DNA from 2 places in the Arthrobacter glacialis genome. Region 2 is predicted to be linked to the other one. Evidence: riboswitches for the same ligand, from Rfam matches in the RefSeq annotation. Region 2 holds a riboswitch; the other holds the start of a gene.
The links. Region 2 has a riboswitch for S-adenosylmethionine ahead of CVS28_RS00370 (DUF1737 domain-containing protein). Riboswitches for the same ligand answer to the same signal wherever they lie in the genome.
Positions count from the first base shown of each region.

Region 1: another riboswitch for S-adenosylmethionine. It lies ahead of CVS28_RS02465 (bifunctional o-acetylhomoserine/o-acetylserine sulfhydrylase); the one in region 2 lies ahead of CVS28_RS00370 (DUF1737 domain-containing protein).

Region 1 is NZ_PPXB01000002.1:71,030-78,351, forward strand. Features, by position in the region: gene metX (homoserine O-acetyltransferase MetX) at 1-664, opposite strand, end outside; gene CVS28_RS02465 (bifunctional o-acetylhomoserine/o-acetylserine sulfhydrylase) at 694-2,010, opposite strand; SAM riboswitch class IV at 2,088-2,204, opposite strand; gene CVS28_RS02470 (Tex family protein) at 2,411-4,891, opposite strand; gene CVS28_RS02475 (VOC family protein) at 5,005-5,643, shown strand; gene CVS28_RS02480 (CPBP family intramembrane glutamic endopeptidase) at 5,777-6,631, opposite strand; gene CVS28_RS02485 (pyridoxal phosphate-dependent decarboxylase family protein) at 6,702-7,322, opposite strand, start outside.
Region 2 is NZ_PPXB01000001.1:71,247-78,568, forward strand. Features, by position in the region: gene CVS28_RS00345 (L-lactate dehydrogenase) at 1-22, shown strand, start outside; gene CVS28_RS00350 (UDP-N-acetylglucosamine 1-carboxyvinyltransferase) at 276-1,808, shown strand; gene CVS28_RS00355 (hypothetical protein) at 1,938-2,393, shown strand; gene CVS28_RS00360 (O-succinylhomoserine sulfhydrylase) at 2,386-3,597, opposite strand; gene CVS28_RS00365 (rhodanese-like domain-containing protein) at 3,683-4,075, opposite strand; gene CVS28_RS00370 (DUF1737 domain-containing protein) at 4,072-4,332, opposite strand; SAM riboswitch class IV at 4,418-4,538, opposite strand; gene CVS28_RS00375 (Pr6Pr family membrane protein) at 4,652-5,299, shown strand; gene CVS28_RS00380 (aminodeoxychorismate lyase) at 5,312-6,211, opposite strand; gene CVS28_RS00385 (HdeD family acid-resistance protein) at 6,222-6,833, opposite strand; gene cls (cardiolipin synthase) at 6,996-7,322, shown strand, end outside.

The DNA of each region.
Region 1 (7,322 bases), on a different contig from region 2:
AATAGTCCCCGCCGGCAAAGTTCGGGTCCTGGCGGATGGCGAGCGTCTGCGTCTGGGCAAAGGCAATTTGCTCAGCCGTGCTGGCCGCGCAGGCAGCCACCACGGCGCAGCGGCGCACCCGCTCCGGATAGCTTGCCGCCCACTCCAAGGCACGCGCACCGCCCATGGAACCACCCACGACGGCGTGCCACAGCTTGATGCCGAGCTTGTCGGCCAGGCGCGCCTCGGCGTGGACCGAGTCGCGGATGGTGACGAAGGGGAAACGGGACCCGTAAGGTTTTCCGTCGCTGGCGATGCTGGACGGGCCGGTGGTGCCGTAGCAGCCGCCCAGCATGTTGGCGCACACCACAAAGTACTTGTTGGTGTCGATGACGTCCCCGGGCCCCACCAAGCCTTCCCACCAGCCGTCTTCCTCTGAATCGCCGCGGCTCACGTGGGTGCTGCCGGTCAGGGCGTGCTGTATGAGCACGGCATTGTCGCCGGCCTCATTCAGCGTGCCCCAGCATTCAAAGGCCATGGTCACCGAGGGCAGCGAGCCCCCCGCTTCCAGCGGCAATGCGCCGATCTCAAGGGAACGCAGCACACCGCCGCCCCGTCCTACGGCCGCGGAAAATTCTTCACCCACCGCGGTGGCCGCCACGGAGGCAGACCCCGTGGCAAGCATACTTTTTTCCTCCGTGTGTCCCACCGAAATCACGCTTGTTTTGCCGCGCGGAATCCGGCTTCGAGATCGGCCAGGATGTCAGCAATATTCTCAAGGCCCACCGAGAGTCGGACCAGTCCCGGGCGCACACCGGCAGCCAACTGCTGCTCCGGTGAAAGCTGTGCATGGGTGGTCGACGCCGGGTGGATGACCAGGGAGCGCACGTCGCCAATGTTGGCCACATGTGAGTGCAGTTCCAGGCCGTCCACGAATCGCTTGCCAGCCTCGGCGCCGCCCAAGATGTCAAAGGCGATGACGGCGCCGGTGCCCTTGGGACCGTACTTGCGGCCACGCTCGAACCAGGGGCTGGAGGGGATGCCTGCGTAGGCCACAGCCTCCACGTTCTCGTTCGTCTCGAGCCATTCGGCAACGGCAACCGCGTTGCTCACGTGGCGCTCCACACGCAAGCTCAGGGTTTCGATGCCCTGGGCAATGAGGAAGGCGTTGAACGGTGCCACGGCCGAGCCAAGGTCGCGCAGCAACTGCACGCGTGCCTTGAGGATGTAGGCCAGGTTGGCGCCCAAGGCGCTGCCCACACCCAAATCGCGGGCGTACACCAAACCGTTGTAGGTGACATCCGGGGTGTTGAAGCCGGGGAACTTCTCCGGGTTGGTGGCGAAGTCGAACTTGCCGCCGTCGACAATCACTCCGGCGATGGCACTGCCGTGGCCGCCCAGGTACTTGGTGGCGGAGTGGATGACAATGTCGGCACCCCATTCCAGCGGTCGGATCAGGTACGGGGTTGCCAGGGTGTTGTCCACCAGCAGCGGCACCCCTGCCTCGTGGGCGATGGCGCTGATGTTCTCAATGTCCAGCACGTCTTGGCGCGGGTTTGACACAACCTCACCGAAGAAGGCCTTGGTGTTGGGACGGACCGCAGCACGCCATTCATCCAGGTTGTCGGGGTCGGAGACGAACGTGACCTCGATGCCGAGCTTCTTCAGGCTGTGGGCAAACAGATTGTAGGTGCCGCCGTAGATGCTGGGGCTGGAAACAATGTGGTCGCCTGCTTCTGCCAGGTTCAAGATGGCGAACGTGGTTGCCGCCTGGCCCGAGGCGAGCAGGAGTGCTGCCACGCCGCCTTCCAGACTGGCAATGCGCTGTTCGACGGCGTCCTGGGTGGGGTTGCCGATGCGGGTGTAAATCGGTTCCAGCTCTGCCAACGCGAACCGGGCAGCGGCGCTCTCGGCCGAGGGAAAAACAAAGGATGTTGTCTGGTAGATCGGCAGGGCGCGTGCCCCTGTGGTGACGTCCGGCTCCTGGCCTGCGTGGATCTGACGGGTTTCAAATGACCAACCGTTGCTCATGGTTGAATTCCTTCACACTAGAGGCCTGCGGTAAAAAACCCTCCAACGCAGCATGCGTGAAGGGCTTTCGACTCGATGGCCCGCGCTTGCACTGGAACCGGGCGGCTCAGTGCCAGGTCTTCACCCGGGGCACCCCACCGCGGAAGGAGGGTTGCCGGTCAGCGAGCCGGGGCTTGTCGCTGACACTCATGACCTACATCCAGTGTGGAAGATCCCTTCAGGCGCCGCAAGATTGTGACGAGTTTATGACCTTGGCCGAAGATCTGCTTGAAATATGCGCCAAAAAGTGGCACCGGCTGAATTTATGAACCATTCCACCACCGTGAGTGCGCAGCTGATGAGACTTGGAGCCCCACACGTCGCATCAGCTGCGCACTCACCGAATTGCCAGGACCTGGAACTACTTTCCCAGGCCCGCGCGGCGCAGAGCCTCGGCCATGGCGGTGTTGGCCGATGGTTGAGGCGTTGCGGGGCGTGCTGGACGGTCGCCGCCTTGTCGGGCGGAGTCCTGACCCGGGGTGCGCCTCTGCCCCGCACCCCGTGACTCTGCCGCACCCTGCTTGGGAGTTAGCCGCCCGGGGGTGCGGGCGGCGGGGGTGCGGGAGTCGGCGTCGAACTTCCTCGAAGACGTATCGGCGGCGTCATCCAGACGCAGCGTGAGGGAAATGCGCTTGCGTTCGGGCTCCACTTCCAGAACCTTTACGCGGACCACCTGGCCGGACTTGACCACAGTATGAGGGTCCGAGACGAAGGAGTTGCTCATGGCCGAGACGTGCACCAGCCCGTCCTGGTGCACGCCAATGTCCACGAACGCGCCAAACGCCGCTACATTGGAGACGGTTCCTTCCAGGATCATGCCGGGGCGAAGATCGGTGATCTTCTCAATGCCGTCCGTGAACGCGGCTGTTTCAAAGCGGGGCCGGGGATCGCGGCCAGGCTTCTGCAGTTCGGTCACAATGTCGGCAACTGTGGGCAGGCCAAAGGTGCCGTCCACGAAGTCGGCCGGGTTGACCGAGGACACAGCCCCAACGCCGGCAGAAATCTCGGCTGATGTGGCACCCACCGTGGCAAGGATCTTGCGGGCCACGCCGTACGCTTCGGGGTGCACGCTGGAGGCATCCAACGGTTCCGCTCCCCCGGTGATGCGCAGGAATCCCGCACATTGTTCAAACGCCTTGGGACCAAGCCGGGCCACCTTGAGCAGTTCGCGGCGCTTGTTGAACGGGCCGTGCTCGTTCCTGTGCGCCACAATGTTCTCGCTCAACAGCGGTCCGACGCCGGCCACCCTCGCCAGCAGTGCCGGGGAGGCGGTGTTCAGGTCCACGCCCACGGCGTTCACGCAGTCTTCCACCACCGCGTCCAGGGACCGTTCCAGTTTGGCCGGGGTGAGGTCGTGCTGGTACTGGCCCACGCCAATGGATTTGGGATCGATCTTCACCAGTTCCGCCAGCGGATCCTGCAACCGGCGGGCGATGGACACGGCCCCACGCAAGGACACATCCATGCCGGGCAGTTCGGCACTGGCCAGGGCCGACGCCGAGTACACCGAGGCTCCCGCTTCGGAGACAACAAGCTTGATGACTTGGCGGTCCGGGGCTGTGCGCTTGAGCTCGGCGACAAGTTCGGCGGCCAATTTGTCCGTCTCCCGGCTGGCTGTTCCGTTGCCAATGGCAATCAGCTCAACGCCATGCTTGTTGGCCAGGGCCACGAGGGTGGCAAGGGATTCGTTCCATTTCCGGGCGGGCGCGTGCGGGTAGATGGTTTCCGTTGCGGCAACCTTGCCGGTGCCATCCACCACGGCAACCTTGACGCCGGTGCGCAGTCCCGGATCCAGACCCAGGGTTGCGCGGTTTCCGGCCGGTGCCGCCAACAAGACGTCTCGGAGGTTTGCCGCGAAGACGCGCACCGATTCCTCCTCGGCGCTTTGGAACAGCCGCACGCGCAGGTCAACCGAAAGGCGGGTCAGGATGCGCGTGCGCCAGGCAAGTCGGGCGCTGGTCATGAGCCAGCTGTCCGCTGCCCGGCCGGATTCGGCGATGCCCAGGGAGTGCGCCACGGCATTTTCGTAGCGGGAACGTGCCAGGGCGGCGGCGTCGGCGTCACGGGTGTCGGCCTCGGCCAAATCCAGGCCCAGCACGCCGTCTTTTTCGCCGCGCAGCAGCGCCAGGACACGGTGGCTGGGCAGCGTGTGCGGGGGTTGGGAGAAGTCAAAGTAGTCCTTGAACTTTTCGCCCGCCGCATCCTTGCCCGTTTTGACAGTTGAGCGCAGGCGCCCAGTTTTCCAGAGCCGCTCGCGCAACTCCCCCACCAGCGCAGCGTCCTGGCCGGCACGTTCAATGAGAATGGCCCGCGCTCCGGCCAAGGCGTCATCCGCCGAGGCAACACCGCGGGCCGCATCAACGAAGGTGTCCGCCTCCACGGACGGGAAGCGGGAGGGATCGGCCAGCAAGGCGTCCAGCAGGGGCTCCAAACCAGCCTCACGGGCGGCGTCGGCCTTGGTTTTGCGCGTGGATTTGTACGGCAGGTAGAGATCTTCCAACTCCGACTTGGTGGCGGCGGCATCGATGGTGCGGCGCAGGGCGGGAGTGAGCTTGCCGAGCCCGTGGATGGTCTCCAGCACTGTCAGGCGCCGGGCCTCCAGTTCGCGCAGGTAGCGCAGCCGCTCCTCAAGGTCGCGGAGCTGGGTGTCATCCAGGGTGCCGGTGACTTCTTTTCTGTACCGGGCAATAAAGGGGACGCTGGCGCCGTCGTCCATCAGGCCAATCGCAGCGCGAACCTGGGCCGGGCGGACTCCCAACTCGGCAGCGATCCCTGCGCTGATTCGTTCAGCAAGGGCAGCGGCGGTGGGCAGGGTCAGCGGGGCGTTTCCAGTATCAGTCACACCCCAATTCTGCCCCACCCGCGGGGACACCAAACACCCTTGAGATGGTACGTCCCATGTGCCTTAGGCAACGCTAAGTCGAGACACCGATCACAAAGTGCCAAGATGAAGTCATGCGAATGGATCATGTTTCTTACGCCAGTGAATCAGACGGATTGGCTGCCACTACGGAGCGAATCGCGACCGCCCTCGGGGTCGATGCAGTGCGCGGAGGAATTCATCCGCGCTTCGGCACCCGCAATATGATTATTCCCCTCACCGACCACCATTATGTGGAAATTGTTGAGTGCCTTAATCACCCCGCTTCGGACAAGGCGCCGTTCGGCCAGGCCGTCAAGGCGCGGTCAGCGGCCGGAGGAGGCTGGATGGGGTGGTGCGTCGCCGTTGACGATCTCACCCCCTTCGAGGAACGCCTGGGCCGCAGCGCCGTCCCCGGCAACAGGAAGTTCCCCGACGGCCAAGAATTGGTGTGGCAGCAGATTGGTATCAAGGGCCTCATTGCCGACCCCCAGGTGCCGTACATGCTCAAATGGGAGGGCGATCCCAGCTTGCACCCGTCGCTGGCACGCGAATCCACGGTGAGGCTCTCCTCGCTGACCATCGCCGGCAGCGCCGAACGCGTCACCGAGTGGCTGGGCGAACCCGTCGAGGCCCCCCTGGATGACGTCGCCGTGGAGTGGATCGCCCCGCGCGGCACCCCCGGCATCATGAGCGTCACCTTCGAGACAGCTCACGGCCCGGTCACCATCTAGCGTTTCTGTCGAATCACAATGGGGGCCCCAGCCCTCAGGGTCCCCTGGCCGAGGTGAGGGAGCGGCTGGGGAGGCACCCTCCCCTTGTGGGCGGGTGCCGTTTACGTTTGCGCCATGGGGGCTCGGCGCCTGGCTAGCCTCCGAAGCCCAGGGCCGGACCCAGCGTGAACGCGGCGATGTCCACCAGGGCGTGGGCCACCACCAGCGGCGCCACCCGGCCGTACTTTTTGTACACCCAGCCAAACAGCAGGCCCATCAGGACGTTGCCAAGGAACGGGCCAAAGCCTTGATACAGGTGGTAACTGCCGCGCAGCAGCGCGCTGAGCGTGATCGCCGCCCAGGGCCCGAGCCCGATCTTCTCCAGCCGGCCCAGCAGATACCCGTTGAGGATGACTTCCTCCAGCACGCCGGCACGAATGGCGGAGAGCACCAGCACGGGAATGGTCCACCAATACTGGTTCAAGGCGCTGGGAATGATCTCGGTGGTGATGCCCATGGCCCGCCCGGCCGCGTAGATCCCCAGCGACGGCACGCCGATGATGACCAGCAGCGCCAGCGCCCCGAACCCGTCGCGGAAGGGATGGCGCCAATCCAGCCCGATGCTCCGAAACACCGACTTCCCGGGCTCGGCCAGCAGGTAAAAGACCAGCATGACGGGCACCAGCGCAAAGAAGATGTCCAGCAGCTGATACGTCAGGTCAAAGAATTCGCGGTTGTTGCGCACCACGTTCAGCGTTGAGGTGCCCTGCGCAATGGGCGCGCGGCTCATCTTCTCCAGCAGCGACACCACCGAGTACACGGCAGACTGCCCCACTGAGACACCCAGCACCAGCAGCACCTCGGTGATCAGCCGCCGCCGCGACTTCACGCCCCACCCCTGATGGTCTGCCCCTTGATGCTCGACGCCGGGCACGGCACCTGGGGATGTTGGGGCTGGGACGGCTGGTCCGGCGTCGTGCCTGGCAGCTGTGGACGGGCGTTCGCTCATGCACTCCATCATGCCCCCGCCGGCTGCGTTCAGCCAGACGGCGTGGCCGCGGCCGCGGCCCTAGGTTGGTTCAGCGGAGGTCGCAGGCGGCCATGGCACGTTCGACTGCTGCCAGCGCGGCTTGCACATCGTGCTCGTCGGTGGAGAAGTTGCTGACCGAAATGCGCAAGATGTCCCTGCCGGCCCAATGCGAGCCCGACATCCATGCCGTGCCGTCGGCAATAATGTGCTCGGTGATGCGCCGGGTCCGTTCATCGGAGCCAAAACCAACGCACACCTGGGTGAAGACCACCTCGTTGACCACCTCGACGCCGGGCATGGCAGCGAGCGCTTGGGCGAAGGACTGGGCCCGCGCCACCAGGCCGTCAACCAGGTCTTCAACCCCTGAAGTACCCAAGGAACGCAGCGCCGCCCAGACCGGCACGCCACGGGCACGGCGGGAAAATTCGGGCACCTTCTCAAACGGGTCACCCGGTCCGTGGTCGTCCCTGACCAAGTAGCTGGTGTGCACACCAAAGACTGAACGCACCACCTGCGGACGCGAAACAATGGCCACACCGCAGTCATAGGGCACATTGAGGGTCTTGTGGGCATCCGTGGCCCACGAGTCGCAATCCGCCAATCCTTCCACCAGATGGCGGTGTGTGCGGCTCGCCGCCGCCCACAAGCCAAATGCCCCGTCCACATGCAC
Region 2 (7,322 bases):
TTCCATCGCCTTGTTCAGCTAGGGCGGAGTTCATCTGGGTCCCGCGAAAGGTGCCACCGAGGCCGAGCGGGGCTAGCCGATTGGCTCAAAGTTGCTGGGTGTTTTGGTACGTGCGGCCGAGGTCGGGGTACCGTTGAGTGTGACGCCGACTTCCGCGGCCGCGCTCACTTAAGGGTTATCGCATATAACGGTTAATTTTGACCGTTTTTCGCACAAACTGCCCATTGGGTCACAAATGTCAAGCAAAATATGCATCCTGTGATATAAAAGTTGTTATGACTCAAATGGCTGCAGCAACAGTTGGCGTATTGGTGCGCGATGCCCGCACCGAAAAAGGCTGGACCCAAGGTGAATTGGCGTCCCAATTGGGCACCAGCCAAAGTGCTGTCGCCAGGATGGAACAAGGCAAACAAAACCTGAGTCTGCGGATGATCCAGCGGATGGAAGCACTGTTGGAGGCCAACCTCTTCAGCGTGGGAGCCACCACCAAGAACGCTGTCACGCACCTGCGTGTGCACGGGGAGCGCCAACTTTCCGGAAGCGTCCAGGTCAACACCAGCAAGAATGCCGGCGTTGCCCTGCTCTGCGCCAGCTTGCTGAACCGCGGCACCACCACCTTGCGTCGCCTGGCCCGCATTGAAGAGGTCAACCGCATTGTTGAACTGTTGACATCCATTGGTGTTGAGTGCACCTGGATGGAAGACAACGACCTTCAGATTCGCCGGCCCGCCGTGTTGGACCTTGCCTCCATGGACATCGCTGCAGCCAAGCGCACCCGCAGCGTCATCATGTTGCTGGGCCCCCTCCTTGATGAGCAGGAATCCTACCGGATTCCCTACGCCGGCGGCTGTGACCTGGGCACACGCACAGTGGAACCGCACATGCAGGCACTGCGCGAATTTGGCCTCACAGTCATAGCCCATGACGGTTTCTACCAGGTCCACGCCCCTGTGAGTGATGCCCTGGACAGGACCTTTGTGCTGACGGAACGTGGCGACACGGTCACCGAAAACGCCATTATGGCCGCCGCGCACCGCGAAGGCAAAACAATCATTCGCAACGCCAGCCCCAACTACATGGTGCAGGACCTTTGCTTCTACCTGCAGGGCCTGGGCGTCACGGTGGAAGGTGTTGGCTCAACAACACTGACCATCACCGGCAAGTCCCGCATTGACGTGGGTATTGAATACGCGCCGTCCGAGGACCCCATCGAGGCCATGAGCCTGATTACGGCCGGCATCGTCACCAAGTCTGAAGTCACCGTGACACGGGTTCCCATTGAGTTCATGGAAATTGAACTGAAGGTGTTGGAGCAAATGGGCTTCAAGTACCTCAAGTCCGCCGAGTACGTGGCCCGCAACGGCAAGACCCGCCTGGTGGACATCACCACGCTGCCGTCCGAGTTGAAGGCGGCGCCGGACAAGATCCACCCCATGCCCTTCCCGGGCCTGAACATTGACAACTTGCCGTTCTTCGCCGTGATTGCCTCCTGCGCGGAGGGCACTACGCTCATCCACGACTGGGTGTATGAGGGCCGGGCCATCTACCTGACGGAACTCAACCGCCTCGGTGCCGGCGTTCGCCTGCTGGACCCGCACCGAATCGACATCACCGGCCCCACGGCCTGGCGTGCAGCGGAAATTGGCTGCCCCCCGGCACTGCGCCCGGCCGCCTGCATCCTCCTGGCAATGCTCGCCGCCAAGGGCACCTCCGAGCTGCGCAACATTTACGTGATTGAGCGCGGCTACGAGGACCTGGCCGAACGCCTCAACACCATTGGCGCGGAGATCGAGTACTTCCAAGACTAGAAACGCCGGACTTTCGGGCCGCCGCGCCCGTCCCCGCATGTCGCGCCCGTCCGAACGGGCGCGAAAACGGGAGACGGGCGCGGCCACAGTTTTTTAACGCACGACGGTGGTTCCGCTAGGCTCAGCAACATGTTTCCTTGGACTAAACGCGATGCCGCAGCACCCCTTCCGCCCGCCGCCATCCCGCGGGACGGCGGAATCCCGTGGCAGGGTGCTGGGTTGACGGCCACCGAGGTGGACCTGCCGCGCGGGCGCAAAGGCGCCAAGCTGATGCACTGCGTGCAGCTGACCACGAGCGACCTCACCGTGACCATGCTTCACGCGGAAATCCTCGAACTGCTCGACGGGCGGATCAGCATGGTCGATCCGATGGGGGCCAGCCCGGATGTCTTCCTGTGCAACGCGGTGGGGGTTGATGCTGCGGCGACGGCCGGTAGGGCCTCCGAGGCCGGAAAATGGATGGCAGTATTTCCCGCGGACGCGCTGGCGCTGATGGTTGTCCCCGTGAGCGAACCGCCGGCCGCCGTCATGTCCGGATCCGACGTGGCCAGCTTCTCCGCATGGGCGCGCAAGCTCGCTAAATAGCGGACAACGCCTGCGCCAGATCAGCCTTCAAGTCTTCCACATCCTCCAGACCCACTGACAAGCGCAGGAAGCCGTTGCGCAGGCCAATGGCCGCACGGGCCTCCGCGCCCATGGCGCGGTGGGTTGTTGTGGCAGGGTGGGTGATCAGGGATTTGGCGTCGCCCAAATTATTGGAAATGTCAATGATTTGCAGGGCATTGAGCAGGGCAAACGCTGCATCCTTGGTGGTTCCGGTGCCCGGCTGCGCCAGTTCAAACGTCAGCACCGTGCCGCCGGCCTTCATCTGCTTCTTAGCCAGCTCGTACTGTGGGTGGGACGGCAGATGCGGGTACAGCACGAGACTAACTTGTGGCTGGGCCTCAAGGAACTCGCCCAGGGCCAGGGCGTTGTTGCACGAATGCGTGACGCGCAGGTTCATGGTTTCCAAGCCCTTGGTCAGGACCCACGCGTTGAACGCCGACAAGGCGGGGCCCGTGTGCCGCATCAAGTTCTTGACGGGACCGTCAATGAACTCCTTGCTGCCCAGGATGGCGCCGCCCAGAACACGCCCCTGACCGTCAATGTGCTTGGTGCCGGAGTACACAATGATGTCCGCACCAAAATCGCCACATCGCTGCAGCAGGGGGGTGGCAAACACGTTGTCGGCCACCACCTGCGCGCCCGCGGCATGGGCCAGGTCGCACACCGCCTGTATGTCAATGATTTCCTGCATGGGGTTCGACGGGGACTCAAAGAACACGGCAGTGGTCGGCACCGAAAGGGCCTCGCGCCACTGATCCAGATCCGGTCCGTCCACGAACACCGTTTCCACGCCCCACCGCGGCAGCAACTCGTTCAAGATGACAAAGCAGGAGCCAAAGAGTGATCGTGAGGCAACCACCCTGTCCCCGGCCGCCAGCAAGGCACCCAAGGCCGTGAAAACGGCGGACATGCCCGAGGCCGTGGCAAAGCAGGCCTCCTTGCCCTCGAGCAGGCGCAGGCGTTCCTGGAAGGTTGCCACGGACGGGTTGCCGTAGCGGGAGTACACGAACCGGTCCGCCTCGCCGGTGAAGGCCTGTTCGGCGGCCTCAGCCGATTCGTACACGAACCCTGAATTCAGGAACAAGGCCTCGGAGGTTTCGGAGAAATTGCTGCGGTCAAGCCCGCCGCGCACGGCCTGGGTGTCCTGCGCCCAGGTGGCGGCGTGCTCGTTAAAGTTACTCAATGACTTACCCTATTTCGCTGGTGGTGCGGTCCTGACTGACTGACTGACTGACTGACTTACGGCGGCGGCGCGGGGCGCTGCGTTGCTAGCGCCAGGGCAGGCTGCGGTTCTTCCAGCCGTTGATGACCCGCTCGCCGTAGCTGTCCGGCTCACCCTCAAAGCCCTCCAGGACGTTATAGGCCGTGTACCCGGCAGCCGTGGCGGCGTGGGCCGCGGCGATGGAACGGGCGCCGGAGCGGCACAACACCACCAGCGGCTTTTCCGTGGGCACTGCCGCCAATAGCTGCGCCAGAAAGTCAGGGTTGTTGTGTCCGCTGGCCAGGTTCCATTGGATGAAGACAGGCTCAGTGTTCAGTGCCGAGGTGTCTGGAACGCCAATGTGCGCCCATTCTCCCTCGGTGCGCACATCAAGGAGTACCGCGCCTGCTGCCAGGTGTTCCCAAGCCGTGGCCGGGGCAAGGTCTCCTGCGTAGCTCATGCGATGCCCTCGCCGTCGAACTCCAGCTCAGCATCGAGCTCATCCACGGCCGTGGCAACTGCTGCGTCACTGACGGCAATGGCCTGTGGGAGGATCAATGCTTGGGCACAGATGACGCTGGTCCCGTTGAAGGTTACGGCCGGTCCTCCGTGGAGCACGTAGCCTTCGGCCAGAGCTTCTGAAATGCGCTCACAAAAAGACTTGTCATCGGGGCCGGTGATGAGCCGGTAGGCCAGGGGGGATTCGTCCGCGGACATGTGTTCTCCTCATTGCAAGAAAGCGCTAAATCTGCAAGCGGGAGACTGCGCTTAACGAGGGTTGGCTGATAAGCACGCAATAAGACGTTCACGCTTGCAAACCTGTGGCTTGGGTAGCTGGGTTTGCCAAGTATTCACCTGAGGCACCCCGCCGGAAAGAGGGTTGCCGGCCAGCGAGTCAGGGCTTGACGCTGGCACTCATTACTTACTTGAAAAAATAGCACATGAGCCGTGCAGCGGGCCCAAGAATGTGTCAGTGTGGCTCAACATGACGGGCGCGTTGCAACACGGCAACCCCGCCAAGTGGCAAGATAAACGCATGACCTTGACCCGCGCCTTTGCCGCAGTCCGTTTCCTGTTCGGTGCCGTAACGCTTATTGCCGTGGGAACCCAACTGGGTATTCACATCAGCAATGGCTTCCCAGTGCTGAACTTCTTCAGCTACTTCACCAATCTTGGCAACATTTTTGCTGCGGTGGTGCTGTTGGTGGAGTCGGTGCTGACGTGGCGTGGCAAGGAGCTGGGGCCGCTGTGGCAGGTTTTGCGCTGCGTTTCAGTGGTTGCCATGGCGCTGGTGGGTATGGTGTTCAGCGCGTTGTTGCGTGATGTGGACCTTGGCTCGCTGCTCCCGTGGATCAACACCTGGCTGCACTACGTTATGCCGGTGGTAGTGGTGGCAGACTGGCTCATCCAGTCCCCCCGCAAGCCCCTTTCGCTGCGCAGCCTCTGGATCGCCGTGTTTTTCCCCTTGGCCTATTTGGCCTACTCGCTGGTCCGCGGTGCCATCACCGGCTGGTATGCCTACCCGTTCCTGAATCCGGCCAACGGCGGCTACGGCGCCGTGGCCATCACCTGCCTGTTCATTGCCGTGGCGTTCATAGCGACGACTATTGTGTTGATCCTGTTGGCCAACAAGTTCCGTCCACTGGTGCCTGTTCAGTGGGAGTCAGACAGCGTAGCCGCCTAACCGCATAGTCTCCTACAGTGTTGTGGCCAACAGTGCGCTGAGTTCGGCGCTGAGCTGCGCCCGGTTGGCCGCCGTGCCGATCTCCACACCGTCAATGGTGTTCACGGGGGCCAGCAGCCGCAAGCTGGAAATGAGCCAGACGGCGTCAGCGTCCAGCAAGTCCGCCGGGGTGACGGGGCCGTAGCCCAGTTCCCAACCAGCCTCCTTGGCCGCTGCAAAGAGCGCTCCCTGAGTGGTGCCGGGCAAAATTCCGGTATCCAGATGGGGTGTGATGAGCCGCTTCACCGGGACACCTGAATCATCCGAGATATGTGCCAACAGAACTGACGACGTGGGTCCCTCCAGCACCAGCTGGTCACCACTGGTGAAGATCACGTCATCGGCCCCCTGGCTGTGGGCGTGGCGCAGGGCGGCCATGTTCACCGCGTAGGAAAGGGTTTTCGCGCCTAAAAGCAGCCACGGCGCCCGTGCGGCAATGTCGCTGTCATAGCCGCGCTCCAACAAGATCACCGACAGTCCGGCGTCGCGCTGCTTGGCCAAGGCCGGTGAGACGGCTGAGACCTGCACCCAGGCGGTGGGGGTGTTGCCGCCTTCGGGGCCGCGGGTGGCAATCAACTTCACCACTGCCTGCCCCTCGGCAGCCGAGCCGCCGGCGTAAGCCGTGAGCGCCGTCGTAATGGCTGCCAGCCAAACCTCCGCCGCCGGAATCGCCAGATCCATGGTCAGTGCCGAACCCGCCAGCCGGTCAAGGTGGGCCTGGACTTTGCGGGGGACACCATTGATGGCGAGCAGGGATTCAAAAATCCCGTCCCCCCGCGTCACGCCTTGATCCGTAGCCAAAATGGTGGGGGATGAGGCGTCGGCCAGCCGGCCAGCGGGGTGAACGGGATCCAGAAATACCAAAACTGTCATGCAGTAGAGCTTAGCTGGCCTGCAGGATCGCCTTGCCAAAGGTGAATGCGCGGACCAGGCCAACAATGCCCAGGATGATCAGCATGATGGCGCTCACGAGCAGCAGCCACTGCGCGGTCCAGACCGGAACAACCAGCACCACAATGCCCGCAAGAACGCTCAGAATACCAAAGACAATGGCCCAGGTGCGGGTGGATCCCCTGCCGGCTTCGGCGATGGCCACAATGCCTTCAATGATCCAGCCGATGCCCATGAAGATGACCGTGAACAGCAGGAGAGCTTCGCCGCTGGCCGCTGAATTGCGCAGGATAATGACGCCTGCAACCAGAACTAGCAGGCCCAGAACCACATCCAGGATGCGCAAGCCGGTGGAGAGGCCGTGGCTGAAAATACCCAACGCCACCCTCACACCGCCGGCAATGAGGAAGTTGATACCCAGGAAGATGGCAATAACGGCCAGGGTTTTAGTGGGCCAGAACAGCAGGACAATGCCCAGGATCAATGCCACAGCGCCGCTGATGGCAAAGGCCATGCGCAGGCCCTTGACGGCTTGTTGCGTTAGTTTGAGTGGGTCGAGGGCAAAAATGTCGACGGAGACTTCAGGCTGGCTGGAGTTGCTCATAGTTGAACTTCTTTCTGCAAAGTTTCAAAACGCGGATGGAAAATTACGCCCAGCATAGCCTCAGCAGGTTACCCGACGGGTCAGGAACTGCCCAGACACGAACTACCGTTAGGCTATTGTCACTTGGCTTAGGAACGAGCTTACGAAATCTGGGAGGCCCGCATGATCTGGACGGCGTTTAGTCTGCCAACAGTGAGTCCTTGGGTTTCCGCGCTGCTTTTGTTGGTGGATTTGGCCATCCGTATTGTGGTGCTTGGCGTTATTCCCGGCAACCGGCGCCCCACAACTGCCATGGCATGGCTGCTATGTATTTTCTTCCTGCCCTATATTGGCTTGATCCTGTTCCTCATGTTCGGCAACTTCAGGCTCTCACGACGCCGGCGGGAGACCCAGGACGCCGTCAACCTGCGGATTCTGGAAGGAACCGCGGACATTGCGGCCCAGGTTCCCGAATATGAGGGCCCTGCGTGGGTGAAATCCGTCATGGAA